Regions from separate parts of the Shinella sp. HZN7 genome, predicted to be linked through region 1. Evidence: predicted binding sites of a transcription regulator. Region 1 holds the regulator's gene; each other region holds the start of a gene.

Region 1 (4,257 bases):
ACGCCGGTTGATGGCGGCGCTGCTTCCCGTCGAGGACGCCCTCCACCGCCTGCTTCTGTCCGCCCGTCCGATCCGGCGCACGGAGACGGTCCGGCTGCAGGAGGCCGACGGCCGCGTGCTTGCCGAGGATGTCGCCGCCCGGCTGACGCAGCCGCCCTTCGACAATTCCGCGATGGACGGCTATGCCGTGCGCCACGCGGATATCGCCGCGCTCGGCGCGATCCTGAGGGTCGCAGGCCTCTCCTCCGCCGGCCACGCCTTCGAAGGCACCGCCGGTCCCGGCGAGGCCGTGCGCATCTTCACCGGCGCCCCGCTGCCGGCCTTCGCCGATACCGTGCTGCTGCAGGAAGATGCCGAGGTGCTGGAAGACGGCCGCATCCGCACCACCTTCCTCACGCCGAAAGGCCGCCACATCCGCCCGCGCGGCCAGGATTTTGCCGAAGGCGAGATCGTCCTGAAGGCCGGGGACGTGCTCGATGCCGGCCGCCTGACGGTCGCGGCGGCCATGAACCATGCGGAACTGACCGTCCGTGCCCGCCCGCGCATCGCCCTGCTCGCCACCGGCGACGAGCTCGTGCCGGCAGGTACGCCGCCCGGCGCCAGCCAGATCATCGCCTCCAACACCTACGGCGTCGCGGCCCTCGCCCGCGCGGCCGGCGCCGAGGTGATCGACCTCGGCATCGTCGCCGACGACAAGGAAGCGATGCTGGCGGCCGTGCGCCACGCGCTGACGCTCGGTATCGACGCCCTCGTCACGCTCGGCGGCGCCTCCGTCGGGGATTTCGACCTCGTGAAGCCCGTGCTCGGCGCGGCCGGCATGGATCTCGACTTCTGGCGAATCGCGATGCGCCCGGGCAAGCCCCTGATGGTCGGCCGCCTCGGCGCCGTCCAGGTCATCGGCCTGCCCGGCAATCCCGTTTCGAGCCTCGTCTGCTCCCACCTCTTCCTCGTCCCTCTCGTGCGCCGTCTTGCCCACCTGCCGGCGAAGAGCCTGGAGCATCCGGCCATCACCGTCGTCCCGCTCAAGGAAAACGACCACCGGCAGGATTATGTCCGCGCGCGCATCACCCGCGGCCCCGCCGGCGAACTGCGCGTCACGCCCCTCGAAAAGCAGGATTCCTCCATGATGAAGGCCTTCGCCACCGCCGAAGGCCTCCTCATCCGCCCGCCGCATGCCCCGGCGGCCCCGCGGGCGCGGCCTGCACGGTCCTGCTCCTGCGCGAACCGTCCGCCTGAACGGTATTATTGTTTCAGCAGCCCCTTGCAGAACACATATGGAACAGATAGTGTCTGTTCTGGATTTGTTTCACGATTCTCGGTGGAGGGGCCATGCTCACGCGGAAACAACAGGAACTCCTCCTGTTCATTCATGAACGGATGAAGGAATCCGGCATTCCCCCCTCTTTCGACGAGATGAAGGATGCGCTGGATCTCGCCTCCAAATCCGGCATCCACCGCCTCATCACGGCGCTGGAAGAGCGCGGTTTCATCCGGCGCCTGCCCAACCGGGCCCGCGCGCTGGAGGTGATAAAGCTCCCCGAAGCCTATACGCAGAGCCTGCAGCCGCGCCGCGGCTTCTCGCCGGCCGTCATCGAGGGCAGCCGCGGCAAGCAGCCGCCCGTCGCCGCCCCGCCGCAGCGCACGCCCGTGGCGGAGGTTTCCTCTTCCGTCTCCGTTCCGGTCATGGGCCGCATCGCCGCCGGCGTGCCGATCTCCGCGATCCAGAACAACACCCATGACATCACCGTGCCGGCCGAGATGATCGGCAACGGCGAACACTACGCGCTGGAGGTCAAGGGCGATTCGATGATCGAGGCCGGCATTCTCGACGGCGACACGGTGATCATCCGCACGGCGAGCAGCGCCAATCCCGGCGAGATCATCGTCGCGCTCGTCGACGACGAGGAGGCCACGCTGAAGCGCTTCCGCCGCAAGGGCGCCTCCATCGCGCTCGAAGCGGCAAACCCCGCCTACGAGACCCGCATCTTCGGGCCGGACCGGGTGAAGATCCAGGGCAAGCTGGTCGGCCTCATCCGCCGCTATCACTGATCCCGGGAACAATTCCAGCAGACGTGCCAAGCGGTCCTGCGTCCGGAATTGCGTTAAAACAAAGAGTTGGAGTGTTCTCGCGGTTCGAGGAAAAGCGGAAATGCTCAAGACGGATCGAAGCTGCCGGTGCGCCAGTCATAGGTGCGGTGGCGGGTCCAGGGCCGGTCGAGGCTTTCCACGGCCGGCAGGATGCGCGCTTCGGAGACGGCGCGGGATGTGTCCCCGTCGGCCGGCTGGATTTCGAGGGCGCCGGTTCGCCTCAGGTGGCGCGCCGTCACAAGGCGCGCGCCGGAGCGGCAGGCCTCCAGCCGCAGGGCCAGGGACACGACGACAAGGTCGGCCGCATCGCAGGCCGTGCCCAGGAAGGCGACGTCGTCCAGGGTGACGATCCGCCAGCCGCTCGGCGAGACGGCGGCGCAGAATGCCTTTGCTTCACAGACGAAACCTTTGCCGGTCCGGGCCGCCGCGAGCGCTGAGACCATGGCATCCTTCGCCTTCTGCCGGTCGGCCTTGCGCCGCGGCCGTTTCTGCCCCGCGGTCATGCCGGTGGTTTCGCCGGCGTCCTCGAGGGTCAGTCCGGCGCTCCTGCGGATCTCCGGTTTCGTGAGATCGCCGAGCCGGAGGGCGCGCCGCCACTGGGCATAGATGAAGTCCGGCGGTCTCGCCCGGTTGGTCGCGACGGTTTCGCCGCGAAGGATGGCGACGAGGCGGCCGTCCTCGGACACCAGCACTTCCGGCGTGGCGCTTGCGACCGGAAAGCAGGCAAGCGCGAGGCCGAGACCGACAAGCAGCGTTCCGGCATGGCGCAGCCGCGTGCGCAGGATGCAGACAAGCCCGCCGCCGAGGCCGACCAGCAGGAACGCGGCCGGCGGAATGCGGCCGGTGACGATCTCGCCCTTCCAGCCTGCAACCCATGTCGACAGCGCGATCATCCAGTCGATGCCCTTGCCCATAATCGCGAAGGGCACGGCATCGAGGCCGAAGGGCATCAGCAGCACGGCGATGAGGCCGAAGGGCATGACGACGGCGCTGATGACGGGCATGGCAAGCAGGTTGCCGGCAAGTCCATAGGCCGGAATGCGATGGAAATGGCCGATGGAATAGATCAGCGTCGAGAACCCGCCGATCAGCGAGGACAGCATGAGCCCGCCGAAGAAGCGCCCGAGCGCGCCGCCGAACAGTTTCAGGCGCTCTCCCCCGCCCTCCCGGCGGACCGGACGCTCGCGCCAGGCCGCATAGCCGGCGACGAGACCGAGCGTTGCGGCATAGGACATCTGGAACCCCGGATTGGTGACGGCAGAGGGTGTCACGGCAAGGATGAGGATCGCCGAGAGCGCCACATTGCGCAGGCTTATCGCCGCGCGGCCGAACAGCACCGCCACCAGCATGATGCAGATCATGATCCAGGAGCGCACCGCGGAGATCGCGCCGCCCGAAACGAGGATGTAGAGCGTGACCATGACGAGCGCGCCGGCAGCGGCGATCTTCTTGGCGGGGTAACGCTCGGAGAACCCCGGGACGAGCGCCATCAGGACACGCGCGCCGACGAGGAAGGTGCCGGCGGCAAGCACCATGTTGAGCCCGGAAATGGCGAGCACATGGGCAAGGCCCGCCTGCCGCAGCGCCTCCACCGTCTGCGCGCCGATCGCCCGCTGCTCGGCCGTCACCAGCGCCGCGGCGATCGCGCCGGCATCGCCGCCGATCCGGCCGCGGATATGCTCGGTGAGGTTGTTGCGCCAGGTCGCGATCTCCTGCCGGATCCGCCCCTCCAATCCCGGCCCGGCCACCGCAATCGCGGTCGGCGCGCGATAGAAATAGCCGACAGCGCCGGTGCCGGCGAAATAGGCATCGAAGGCGAAGTCGTTGAGGCCGGACAGCGCCGGGCCGGAGGGCGGCCCGAGCCGCGCCCGCCCGGTTATGCCGCCGCCGATCGGGATCGGCGTGTGCCGGCTGCGGGCCAGGAGCGTCACCATGCCGGGCGGCCGCTTCAGCACCGGGTCGCGCGTCGCCTCCAGTGCGATGCGGTAGCGGATCGCACCCCGCTCGTCGCTTTCGCGCGCCAGCACCCGCCCGCTGATCTCGGTGGTGACAGGCGCGTCGAGCAGGACCGTTGCGAGCCGGGCGCTTTCGAGCGCCGCCAGCAGCATGCCCACTGGAACGAGCAGCGCGGCGCCGGCCGCAAGCGCGATCCAGTCCTCGCGATGGCGA
Region 2 (4,257 bases), on a different replicon from region 1:
ATGCGTTCGAGGTGCGGCTCGTACCACATTCGAACCGTGCCGATCTCCGCCGGCCAGCCTGCCTCCGCCTTTCGTAGCGCCGAGACCAACGTCACGAAGGCGCCCCAGTCGTCGCCGGTTTTTGCCGGTGGCGGAATTTCGGCGAGCGACTGCAAGGGCTCGGGGTCGGCGGCAATCGTGTTGAGGATCTTGCCGGCCGTCTGCGGCCCGATACCTGGCAACAACTTCAGCACCCGGAAGCCGGCAACCCGGTCGCGCGGGTTTTGGCTAAACCGCATGACCGCCAGCATGTCCTTGACGTGCGCGGCGTCGAGGAATTTGAGACCGCCGAATTTGACAAAGGGAATGTTTCTCCGCGTCAGTTCGATTTCCAGCGCGCTGCTGTGACTGGAGGTGCGGAACAGCACCGCCTGCTGCTTCAAGGTGAGGCCGATTTCGCGGTTGGCGAGCACCTGCTCGACGATATAGGCGGCCTGGTCCACCTCGTCCTTGACGGTGACCAGCATGGGCCGTTGCTCGGAGGCGCGGTCGGTCCAGAGATTTTTCGTATAGCGTTCCCGCGCCAGTTCGATGACACCGTTGGCCGCAGCCAGGATCGGCTGGGTCGAGCGATAGTTGCGGTCGAGCGTTATGACATCGGCCGGCTTCGGCGAGAATTCTTTCGGAAAATCCAGGATGTTGCGGATGGTCGCAGCGCGGAAGGAATAGATCGACTGCGCGTCGTCGCCGACGACAGTCAGGCCGCGGCCGCCGGGCGCCAGAGACATCAGGATCGACGCCTGCAGGCGATTGGTGTCCTGGTATTCATCGACAAGGATGTGGTCGAAGCGGTTGCCGACGTCCTCGGCCAGCTCCGGCTCGGAAACCATCTGCGCCCAGTAGAGCAATAAGTCGTCGTAGTCCAGAACGTTCTGTGCCTGCTTGGTTTCAACGTAGGCGGCGAAGAGCTGCTTCAACTCCTCTTCCCATTCCAGCACCCATGGATAGGACGATTTCAGGATCTCCTTGATCGAAGCCTCGGAATTGACCACGCGGGAATAGATGGCGATGCAGGTGCTCTTTGTGGGGAACCGGCTCTGCTTTGCAGAAAAGCCAAGGTCATGCCGGACGAGGTTCATCAGGTCGGCGCTATCCTCGCGGTCATGGATGGTGAAATCGACGCTGAGACCGATCTGCTCGGCATACATGCGCAAGAGCCGGGCGCCGATGCCATGGAAGGTGCCGGCCCAGGCCAGCGCGTCGGTCATGACGGCTGCGTTGTCACCGAGCACCTGCCGGCAGATGCGCTGCACACGGCGCGCCATCTCGGACGCCGCCCGCCGCGAAAAGGTCATCAGCAGTATACGGCGCGGATCAGCGCCATTGACGATCAGATGCGCGACGCGGTGCGCCAGCGTGTTGGTCTTGCCGCTGCCCGCGCCGGCGATGATCAGCAGCGGGCCGCCGATCTTCCCATCCGGCAGGCCGATACCGTGCTCGACCGCCTCGCGCTGCCGGTCGTTGAGTTTTTCGAGATGAGCCGCTGCCATTCGTCCATAGCTTTGAGAAGAGATTTCCGAGCCCGCCGCCGAATTAGGGGATAACGTGGAAGCGGGAACATACAAAGAACGTATCAGCGCATTCGCCAAATTGAAACCCTGTAGATCAGCGACACGACGGTCGGCGCGGTCTCATTCGCCGATCCGCGGTGAGGAAGTCCTGGAAGATTATGCTGGCCGCCCTTTGCCCTTTATGCTGGAAAAATGGTCGGTCCGGGCGTGCAATCGTGAACTGAATAAAGCGCCGCGACAGGCGCGGTGCTGGATTAGCGAACGAACTCCGTGCTAATTTCTTGCGTAAAGGCGAGGTGAGGCGCGCGCCTTGACCGCGTCCGCTATTTCGATGGTGTTGATGAAGCAGTTTGTTCCTGAGCCTTTGCCCGAGCCGGATGACCCGAGCTTCAATGACCTTCATCGCGCATGCCTTTTGTGGGTCTATTACCTTCGCGCGGAGAGCGAGGTGAAGAAGCAGGCCTTTCTATATGAAGCGGCCCGTCACCTCATGGTGCTTGAACCCTGTGGTGATGAGGGCGAACAGGTGTACGCGCAGGTGTGGGAGGCGATAAGGCGCCGCGAGCTCGCGAGAGCCTCCGTCAAGACGAATGCCGGTTATAAATATGTCGAGGCGACGGACGAAGGTAGTTTCAGCGCTTTCAAGGTGATCGCCTACTGATGTCAGGGGATGGTTATACAAACATAATCAATAACTTAGTTCCATAATGAAACTTATGTGACATGATATAACGCCACGTTTATATCTTGTTCTCAGATGCGACAGAGAGTGGGGCGATGCGTGGGCGGATTAGTACTGGTAAACCATTGGGAGCGCATTGTGCTGGCTTCCGTCATGGAATTCTTGGGTGCAGAGGATCGCGCTGCCGCTCTTGAAACACGACAAGATGCAGAGGCGGCGCGGGACGCAGCCTACGAGGCGTTGCGGCGGAGCATGGTCGCAGCCGTTTTCCTGCACCACTTTGCCGAAGTTGCCGTTAACCGGAAGCATCCGGCACTTCATGGCTTGGACAAACTGGATATTTACAAGCAACTCTCAGCAAAAACGGTCGCACCTGATCAATCCGCCCGCCCCGACGATGGTAAGATTCTCGGAGAGGTGGCGGATGCAATCAAACATGGGGAACTTACCGCCCATCATATTCGCCATGTTGCAAAAAATGGACGCGTCATCGAGTGGACCTATGACCCTGCGTCCCTGTTTGCGGAAGGTAGCGCTAACGGCGTGCCGCAGATTGTTGTGGTGACTGCGGCCGGCAGCCGATCATTGCGCGCCGTGATGCAGAATGTCTGCACCACCTGGAGCAACTGGCTTGGATTAACTCCCACCGCATAGATCGCGAATGCGGCCAGGCCGAATGCGCCAAGGGCAATCAGCCCAAGCAAGGTTTCAATAGGAAGACCCGAGACGCTCTTCGTCACTTCAACAATCGAGTCCTGCATCACCTGCGCTCCGTAAGTCGTGGGGCGATTTCCGCGTTTATGCGAAAAATTTAGTCGCTAGACAAATCTATCTCTAGAGACAGTTGGAGAGCAGTTGAGGGACTTTATTGCATTTATGATTTAAAAATCAATGGGATATTTTTCTGCAAAGAGTTTATAAAGGTCCCTGAAACAGTTCACGAATGACCGCCCAAGGACTAAACTGCCGCTTTCGCGGGATTTTCATGAACTCAATTTGCCCGCTGAAGTTCGACGAAAACGAGTTTTTAGACCTAAGAATTCCGACCCACGGTCATGAGTGGCCGCAGCAAGATAGCGATTGGGACGGCCAAAATCATCAAAGAAGTTGCAAAGGCCCTCACTGATAAGACGGCCCGCGGGCAGCACCACTTACTCTGGTTTGCTCCCTGGTTTGCAAATGAGCGGCCGAAGCTCCTGCACGATCACACCAGCTTTCGGCGATAGCATCGCGCCGATCCAGTTGTCCGAAAATGTCCCGGCCGCATCAGCCGGTGAAAGCCAGATCACCTCGTTCGTGTCGAGCTCGATTTTCACCTCGCTCCCGATCGGACTGCCGGCGACGGTCTGAACATAGTGACGTTTGATCGAATGGGCCTTTCCTTCCGCGTCGACCAGCTGGTTCTCGCGATAGGCCACCGCGATCGTGCCGGCCTCCCCGCGCGATGCGCAATCGGTCGCCCGCTCGCATCGAATGACCGTCGAAAACGTGCAGGACCAGGTAAAGCCGCTACGCCACATCGGATTGTCCGCAGCCCATGCCGCGGACGCCGTCAGGAGCAGCGCCGAAATCAGCGGGTATTTCAAGATTCTCATCCCTTTTGGCCCGAACGCCATGTCCGGTGCGAAGCGCATGGGAGGATGATAAATTATAATTTACGGAAACCGCAACAGCAGTGCCGGGCCGGTTCAGCCGCGCATGCCATGAAACTCAGCCGTCGCTGGATTTAATGCCCATCATCAACTCTTGCAGTGGAACCTTCAAATTCGTGCTGATCCGCGTGATGACCTGGAGGGACGGATTGGCTGTGGCGTTGAGAATCCCGAAATAAAATGGACTGGTGATCTCACAGAGGCGCGCCATCTCTTTTTTCGTCAATTCGCGCTTCTCCCGCTCGCGCTCCATGACCATCGCCATGTTTCGCAGGATCATCGTGCCAAGATCAGTATCAGGCTTCTTACGCTTGCTCGCCATCGTCGGATAAACTATAATTTACGAATTAGTATGTTGGATGAGAAGGTTGCC
Region 3 (4,257 bases), 300 kb from region 1:
GCACGACGACGACAGGCTTGAACAGCGCGGCATGCACGATGTGCTGCGGGGCGATCTCGCGGTCGGTGATGAGGACGTGGCCGCCGCGTCGCGTCGTGCCGAACAGGCGTTTTGCAAAATCGTTCGGCAGGCGCACGCAGCCGTGCGAGGCAGGGTAGGAGGGCACGCTGTTGGAGGCGTGCAGCGCGATGCCCGACCAGGTCAGCCGTTGCATGAAGGGCATCGGCGCGCTGTCATAGAGATTGGAAAAATGCGTGCGCTTCTTCTCGAGGATCGAGAAGATGCCGGTCGGCGTCGAATGTCCCGCCTTGCCGGTGGAGACGCGCGAGGTGGCGACCACCACGCCGCCATCATAGACCTTCAATTCCTGCAGGTCCTTCGACACCATGATCTGGAGCGGACCTTCGAGCGTGCCGCCGAGCGCCGTGGCGCAGCTCAGCATCAGGCCCACTATGCTCATGCCGGTAACAAGGCGAAACGTCATGTGACCCATCCGTACGCAATACAAACCGGCGGGAAGCGTAGTGCATCCGGTTTAAGGAAGGCTTGATGCACGCAGACGATCCCCCGATCTGTGCCATCCCGATGCAGTCAAGAACGCCGGCCTGCAGGGATTTATTCGGAAGGACCGTCGATTTTCCCGGCGGTCTTGAATGTCAACTTTTCGTGAAAACGCGCGGGGCCGGATTTGCCGAACGTGTAACCGGTCTCCACGCTCGCCTTGCCGAACTTGTCGCGCAGCGTGTTCATCGCCGCCTCCGCCGCGGCGCGGCGGGCGGCGGCGGGATCGACGAGGTCCGGCGGGTCGGCGCGGCCGGGATCGGCAAGGTCGCTGACGCCGATCCCGATCAGCCGGTACTTGGTGCCGTCCACCTCCTTGCGCAGGAGTTCCATGCCGGTGCGGAAGATGCGGTCGGCCAGCATGGTCGGGTCTTCGAGCTTGCGGTTGCGCGTGCGGCCCTTGAAATCGGCCGTCTTCAGCTTGAGCACGACCGTGTGGCCGGCAATGCCCGACTTGCGCAGGCGCGCGGCCACCTTCTCGCTGAGGCGGCGCAGGTGCGCCACCAGTTCGTCATAGCTTGAAATGTCGTCGAAGAAGGTGGTTTCGGCCGAGACGCTCTTGGCCGGGTCGTTGGGCTGCACCTCGCGGTCGTCCTGCCCGCGCGAAAGGTTGAAGAGCCGCTTGCCCATCACGCCGTAGCGGCGCATCAGGTCGGTTTCCTCCATGGTCTGGAGCTGGCCGACGGTGCGGATGCCGTCGCGCTCCAGCGTCTCGGCAAAGGCCTTGCCGACGCCCCAGATAAGGCGTACCGGCTTGTCGCGCAGGAAGCCGAGCGCCTCGGCTTCGCCGATGATGGAAAAGCCGCGCGGCTTGTTGAGGTCCGAGGCCACCTTGGCGAGGAACTTGCAATAGGAAAGGCCGATCGAGATGGTGATGCCGACCTCCTTCTCGACGCGCTGGGCGAAGCGGGCCAGCACGCGGGCGGGCGGATCGTGGTGCAGGCGCTCCGTGCCCTTCAGTTCCAGGAAGGCTTCGTCGATGGAAAGCGGCTGCACCAGCGGCGTCAGCTCCTGCATCATCGTGCGCACCTGGCGGCCCACGGCGACGTATTTCTCCATGTTCGGACTGATGACGACCGCGTTGGGGCAGGCCTCCAGCGCCTTGAACATCGGCATGGCCGAGCGCACGCCGTGAATGCGCGCGACATAGCAGGCGGTGGAAACGACGCCGCGCTTTCCGCCGCCGATGATGACCGGCTTGTCGGCGAGATCAGGATTGTCGCGCTTCTCGATCGCGGCATAGAAGGCGTCGCAGTCGATATGGGCGAGTGTCAGGCCGTAGAGCTCGTCGTGATAGACGAGGCGGGGGCTGCCACAGGCGCGGCAACGGCGCAGGTTGGCCGCCTGCCCGGCAAGGCAGTCGCGGCAGAAGCCCGGAAAACGCGTGTCGGCGATGCTCATCGTATGGAACAAATATTGAACATCGCGACATTACTGCTTAAGTTCACGAGTCTCAATAGTCGCGGGAGGTGATTGCATGACGACGCACAGGCAGGCGCGCGGCGATCCTCGCGAATCGCCCGTTCAGAAATCGTCGCTGCCATACGGCCCGGAGAGGATGGCATGGGCACGCACCACCGCCTCCGGCGTGACGCCCGTCGCCGCGCTGAAGGCGAGAAGCGTCGGCTCGTGGTCCATCAGGAAGCCGACGACGCCGGCGAGGAAGCCGGGATCGTCGACGGCATTGCGCACCTCGGTGGGCGCGACGCCGGTGAGCGAGAGGAAACGCGAGAGCAATTCCGGTTCGCCGGCAAGCCAGCCGAGGATGGCGACGGCGGTCGCCTCCGCATCGGCGACCGCGGGTGTATCTTTTTGGCTTTTCATCGTTTTCCCTCGGGAAATTTACCTTTTAATCAACCAAATCGCGCTAACGTTGCTGCGGACAGGCTGGGTGATTTCGGCTTTGCCGCAACTTATCGATCCCCCGGAAGGTTGCAAGGCCGGCGAGAGGAACAGGGACGCACGATGCCCAAGCAGGTGATGATTGTCGAGGACAACGAGCTCAACATGAAGCTCTTCCGGGATCTCATCGAGGCGTCCGGCTATACGACCATCCAGACAAGGAATGGTATGGAAGCCCTTGATCTCGCCCGCAAATACCGGCCGGACCTGATCCTGATGGACATCCAGCTTCCCGAGGTCTCGGGCCTCGAGGTCACCAAGTGGCTGAAGGAGGACGACGAGCTCCATGTCATCCCGGTGATCGCGGTGACGGCCTTCGCGATGAAGGGCGACGAGGAGCGAATCCGCCAGGGCGGCTGCGAGGCCTATGTCTCCAAGCCGATCTCCGTTCCGAAATTCATCGAGACCATAAAAACCTATCTCGGCGACGCATGAGGCGAAGGTCAGGGCCATGACAGCACGCATTCTCGTCGTCGACGACATTCCGGCCAATGTGAAGCTGCTCGAGGCGCGGCTGCTTGCGGAATATTTCGACGTGCTGACGGCCGAGAACGGCTATGAGGCGCTCGCCATGTGCGAGCGCACCCAGGTCGACCTGATCCTGCTCGACATCATGATGCCCGGCATCGATGGGTTCGAGGTCTGCGAGCGGCTGAAGGCCAATCCGCGCACGGCCCATATCCCGGTCGTGATGGTGACGGCGCTCGACCAGCCCTCCGACCGCGTGCGCGGCCTCAAGGCCGGCGCCGACGATTTCCTCACCAAGCCGGTCAACGACCTGCAGCTCATGTCGCGGGTGAAGAGCCTCGTGCGGCTGAAGACGCTGACGGACGAGCTGCGCATGCGCGCGGCCACCGCCCGCGCCATTTCCCTGGAGGAGGGGCTGGATGGCACGCTCGGCGACGAGCCGGGCGATATCCTCCTCGTCGATGGCCGCGCCAGTTCGCAGGAGCGCATCATCCGCGCGCTGAAGCCGATCGCCGAGGTCACCTCCATGTCGGACCCGCAGGCCGCGCTCTTCCAGGCGGCCGAGAGCAATTTCGAGCTGGTGATCGTCAACGCCAATTTCGACGATTACGATCCGCTGCGCCTGTGTTCGCAGCTCCGTTCGCTGGAGCGCACGCGCTTCCTGCCGATCCTGCTGATCGCCGAGCAGGGCGACGACGACATGGTGGTGCGCGCGCTCGATCTCGGCGTGACGGACTACCTGATGCGGCCGGTCGACCCGAACGAGCTGATCGCCCGCAGCTTGACCCAGATCCGCCGCAAGCGCTGCAACGACCGCCTGCGCGCCAGCGTGCGCCAGACGATCGAGCTGGCCGTGACGGACGGCCTGACGGGGCTGCACAACCGCCGCTACCTCGACAACCACATGAAGCTCCTGATCGACCGCGCCACGGCGCGCGGCCGGCCGCTGTCGGTCTGCATTACCGACATAGACCGCTTCAAGCTGGTCAACGATACCCATGGCCACGATGCCGGCGATGCCGTGCTGCGTGAATTCGCCAACCGCGTGCGCGCGGCCGTGCGCGGTGCCGATCTCGCCTGCCGTTACGGTGGGGAGGAGTTCGTCCTGGTCATGCCGGATACCTCGGCCGAGATGGCGGCAGGCGTGGCGGAACGCCTTCGCGCGATCGTCGAGCGCGAGCCGTTCCGCGTGCCCGGCACGGATGTCTTCCTGCCCGTCACCGCCTCGCTCGGCCTTGCCAGCATGCTGCCGGCAGGGGACAGTCCGGACGCGCTGCTGAAGCGCGCCGACACGGCGCTCTACGAGGCGAAGCGTTCGGGCCGCAA
Region 4 (4,257 bases), 980 kb from region 1:
ATATCTCGTTCTCGATCATGAGAATGAGATAAGCATACACTTATCTGATTTGCAAGGACCCGGTCGCGCAGCCAGGAGGAAGCCCGTCCCGCCGGGCTCAGTCCTGCCGGAGCGGGCGGAAGCTCATGCGGTGCAGCCGGCAGGGGCCGATATCCGTGATGGCTCTGCGGTGCACTTCGGTGGCGTAGCCGGCATGGATGGCGAAGCCGTAGCCGGGATAGGTGTCCTCGGCGCGGGCCATCATGCGGTCGCGCATCACCTTGGCGACGATGGAGGCGGCGGCGATGGAGAGTGAGCGGGCATCGCCCTTGACGACGGCGCGGCCCTCGCAGGCAAGGCCGGGCGGCACGTCGCGGCCATCGGCCAGCACGAGTTTCGGCGCGACCTCCAGACCCGCGACGGCGCGGCGCATGGCATCAAGGCTCGCCTTGCGGATGTCGATGGCATCGATGCGGCGCGACGAGCTGGAGGCGACGGAGACGAAGGCCGACTGCAGGATCAGGGTGAACAGCACCTCGCGCCTGGCGGCATTGAGCTGCTTGGAATCGTTGAGGCCGCCGGGGATGTTATCCGGGTCGAGCACCACGGCGGCGGCGACGACGGGACCTGCCAGGGGGCCGCGGCCGGCCTCGTCCGTGCCGGCCACCGGCCAGATGCCGCGCTTCAGGGCAGCGGTTTCCATCTGGAAATCCGGCCCTTCGGGCAGGTCGAAAAGAAGGCGGGAATCGGAGGATGCGGTACGGGACATGCGGCGAACCTCGCACATCCATCCGATTCCCTGCAAGCCCTCCGGCAGGAGGCGGACGCCGGAGGAGCGCCGGTGTGCCCCGGGGAAAGGCAGACCGGAAGAAGAGGCCGGGCGCGGGCGCCCGGCGGGGTTTCGTTTTCGCAGCTCTCCGGTTCAGGCCGAACCGGATGGGCTGGATTTCCCGGCGCCGTCAGTCCTTTCGGGAAAGCCGGGCCTGCTTTCCCCTGACGAATGCCGGCGGGGCGAGGAGCAAGGCCCCTCCCGCCTCACAGCAGCGAGAGCTGCACGCCGCTGCCCGAGGGCGGCACGAACTGGTCGCAGGCAAGGCTGCGGCGGGTGCGGGTCAGCTCCAGCCGCTTGGCCGTCATCTCGAAGCGGCGGGCGATCTGCCAGGCATAGGGACCGGCGCCCTTCATGCGCTTGCCGAACTCGGCGTCGTAATCCTTGCCGCCGCGCATGGAGCGCACCAGCGACATGACATGGCGGTAGCGGTCCGGGTAGTGGCGCAGCAGCCAGTCGCGGAAGAGGGGGCTCACCTCCAGCGGCAGGCGGAGCAGCACATAGCTCGCCTCCAGCGCGCCGGCGGCCTTGCCCGAATCGAGCACGCGCTCGATCTCGTGGTCGTTGAGGCCGGGAATGATCGGCGCCATCATGATGGCGACGGGAATGCCGGCCTGCGAGAGCGTGCGGATGGCCTCCAGCCGGCGCGGCGGGGTGGCGGCGCGCGGCTCCATGGTGCGGGCGAGCTTGCGGTCGAGCGTGGTGACGGAAAGCCCCACCCAGGCGAGGCCCCGTGCCGCCATGCGCGCGAGGATGTCGATGTCGCGCAGCACGAGCGCCGACTTGGTGACGATCGAGACCGGATGATTGGCCGCGTCCAGCACCTCGAGGATCTGCCGCATGATGCGCCATTCCTTCTCGATCGGCTGGTACGGATCGGTGTTGGTGCCGATCGCGATGACGCGCGGCTTGTAGCCGGGCTTGGAAAGCTCCCGTTCCAGCAGCTTCGGCGCGTCCGGCTTGGCAAACAGCCGTGCCTCGAAATCGAGGCCGGCGGACAGGCCCATGAAGGCATGGGTCGGCCGGGCGAAGCAGTAGATGCAGCCGTGCTCGCAGCCGCGATAGGGATTGATCGAGCGGTCGAAGGGAATGTCGGGCGATTCGTTGCGCGTGATGATGGTGCGCGGCTTTTCCACCTGCACCTCGGTGCGGAAGGGCGGCAGTTCCTCCAGCGTCTGCCAGCCGTCGTCGACCGTCTCGCGCGTCACCGGCTCGAAGCGGCCGGTGAAGTTGAGGCCCGCGCCCCGGCCGCGCCGGCGCTCGCTGTCGACGCGCATGCCCGTCTCGGCCATCAGCGCTTCGGCAATGTCTTTCGCATGGCCGGGCGCAAGCGCGCCCTGCCTCAGGCTGGCCAGATCGTTCATGAGTGTCTCCGCCGGGGGCAGGCCCCGATTCAATGATTATATTCCTATCGCGCAAATGAGAACAATGCAAGAACAAATTTCGGGGCGCCGCTAACCATGCCGCCTAACCATGCGGGAAACTTCGCGGGTTCCCGCGGTGGCAATCGATGCTGCAATGCGGTATGGGAGGACATGCTGACCATCATCATGGAATGCCGGGACAACGAGGCCGAGCTTGCGCAGACATTGTCGGCGCTGGTTTCCGGCGCCGTCGAGGGCGTCGTGCGCGACGTGATCGTGCTCGACCACGGCTCGCGCGACGGCTCCTCCAAGGTGGCGGACGCCGCCGGTTGCCGCTTCCTGACGAGCTGGGACATGAAGGACGTGGTGCGTTCGGCCCGCGGCGACTGGCTGCTGCTGCTGGAGCCGGGCGCCCGGCCGCTGTCGGGCTGGGTGGACGCGGTCGTCGACCATGTGTCGGTCAACCGCAATCCGGCGCAGTTCCTCGGCTCGCGCAGCCATCGCCGGCCGTTCTTCCAGCGCCTTGCGCGCCGCCGCGCGCCGCTGGAACAGGGCTACCTCGTCAGCAAGCGCCAGGCCTCGGCCGCGGTGCGCACCGGCATGACGCTCGCCGACATCGCCACGGGCGCCGGCGTGCGCCGGCTGGCCGTGGAGCTGGTTCCCGCCTGGGCCGTGAAGGCCATGCGGGCGGGGATCGATTGAGCCAGGGCAGGAAATTCATCGCGGAACAGGCCGGTGCGCCGGGCAGCGCGATTGCGAAATCGGCGCCGGCATCGATGTAACGCTACGCCCCCCGGAGGGGAGCGGGTCAGCCGGCCGTGCGCTTCAGGTGCTCGTCGAGCCGCGGCATGATTTCCACGAAGTTGCAGGGCATGTGGCGATAGTCGAGCTGCGCCTTCAGGATGCCGTCCCAGGCGTCCTTGCAGGCCCCGGGCGACCCCGGCAGCGCGAAGATGAAGGTGGCGTTGAGAACGCCGCCGGTCGCGCGCGACTGGATCGTCGAAGTGCCGATCTTGTCGTAGGAGATGCGGTGGAAGACCTCGGAAAAGCCGTCCATGCGCTTTTCGAACAGCGGCTCCAGCGCCTCAGGCGTCACGTCGCGGCCGGTAAAGCCCGTGCCGCCCGTGGTGATGACCACGTCCACCGCGTCGTCGCGCGTCCAGGCTTCCACCTTGGCGCGGATCGCGGCCACGTCGTCCGTCACGATGGCGCGGTCGGCAAGGCGGTGTCCGGCCTCCCTGATGCGCGCGACCAGCGTATCGCCGGACCGGTCGGTGTCGAGGGTGCGCGTGTCGGAGACGGTGAGCACGGCGATGCCGACCGGAATGAAGGGCCTCGTCTCGTCAATATGCGCCATCGTCGGCTCCCTTGCCTTGCGCTTCCAGCGTGCTCGTGGCGGTGAAAAACCAGTGCGGGTGCCGGTGCGAGAGCGCCGCCGCCGCGGTCTCGGCAGCCGCGTCCGTATCGTATAGCGCAAAGCAGGTCGCGCCGGAACCGGACATGCGCACCAGGCCGGCGCCGGTGGCCGCAAGGCTTTCGGAGATCGCGGCGATCTCGGGGCAGAGCCGGCGGGCAGGGGGCTCCAGGTCGTTGCGCAGGCGCGCAAGCGCTTCCGCCCAGCCGGCAGCGCCCGCAAGGGCGAGCGGCGGGTTGCGCCGGGAGGCAAGCGCCTGGAAGACGGCCGGCGTCGAAATGCCGACGAGCGGATTGGCCAGCACGATGGGAAGGGCCGGCAGGGCGACGGGGGTGATCGCCTCGCCGACGCCGCGCGCGCGCAGCGGGCGGCTGGCAAGGCACATCGGCACGTCGGCGCCGAGGCCGAGGGCAAGCGCATCCAGCCCGTCGGCGGGCAGCTCCGCCTTCCACAGCGAGATGAGGCCGCGCAGCGTCGCGGCGGCATCCGCCGAGCCGCCGCCTATGCCGGAGGCGATGGGCAGGTTCTTTTCGAGATGGATGTGCACGGGCGGGGCCGCCTGCCCGTTCGGGGCGAGCGCCGCGCGCAGCCGGTCTCGCGCGCGGATGACGAGGTTGTCGGCCTCGGCCGAAAGCGCCCCGCAGAAGCGGCCGGACAGGGTGAAGCGGTCC

The links. The regulator LexA, encoded in region 1, represses DNA repair genes until DNA is damaged. The targets are predictions, from matches to a motif close to TGTTCNNNNTGTGTTCNG.
Region 2: shn_RS31025 (ATP-dependent helicase) is a predicted target of LexA. The motif match lies at 1,593-1,610, and genes of this name have one in related genera.
Region 3: shn_RS07145 (DNA polymerase IV) is a predicted target of LexA. The motif match lies at 1,967-1,984, and genes of this name have one in related genera.
Region 4: shn_RS03865 (PA0069 family radical SAM protein) is a predicted target of LexA. The motif match lies at 2,230-2,247, and genes of this name have one in related genera.

Annotation. Positions count from the first base shown of each region.
Region 1 is NZ_CP015736.1:1,781,889-1,786,145, reverse strand. Features, by position in the region: gene moaC (cyclic pyranopterin monophosphate synthase MoaC) at 1-11, shown strand, start outside; partial or broken gene glp (gephyrin-like molybdotransferase Glp) at 11-1,236, shown strand; gene lexA (transcriptional repressor LexA) at 1,330-2,049, shown strand; gene shn_RS08645 (ComEC/Rec2 family competence protein) at 2,154-4,257, opposite strand, start outside.
Region 2 is NZ_CP015742.1:17,372-21,628, reverse strand. Features, by position in the region: gene shn_RS31025 (ATP-dependent helicase) at 1-1,529, opposite strand, end outside; gene shn_RS31020 (hypothetical protein) at 1,861-2,211, shown strand; gene shn_RS36125 (hypothetical protein) at 2,371-2,886, shown strand; gene shn_RS31005 (hypothetical protein) at 3,384-3,818, opposite strand; gene shn_RS31000 (helix-turn-helix domain-containing protein) at 3,943-4,206, opposite strand.
Region 3 is NZ_CP015736.1:1,484,576-1,488,832, forward strand. Features, by position in the region: gene shn_RS07140 (L,D-transpeptidase family protein) at 1-484, opposite strand, end outside; gene shn_RS07145 (DNA polymerase IV) at 616-1,962, opposite strand; gene shn_RS07150 (DUF3572 domain-containing protein) at 2,086-2,385, opposite strand; gene shn_RS07155 (response regulator) at 2,527-2,898, shown strand; gene shn_RS07160 (PleD family two-component system response regulator) at 2,915-4,257, shown strand, end outside.
Region 4 is NZ_CP015736.1:800,460-804,716, forward strand. Features, by position in the region: gene shn_RS03855 (helix-turn-helix transcriptional regulator) at 1-19, opposite strand, end outside; gene shn_RS03860 (ribonuclease HII) at 98-766, opposite strand; gene shn_RS03865 (PA0069 family radical SAM protein) at 1,015-2,172, opposite strand; gene shn_RS03870 (hypothetical protein) at 2,344-2,874, shown strand; gene moaB (molybdenum cofactor biosynthesis protein B) at 2,981-3,529, opposite strand; gene shn_RS03880 (4-(cytidine 5'-diphospho)-2-C-methyl-D-erythritol kinase) at 3,516-4,257, opposite strand, start outside.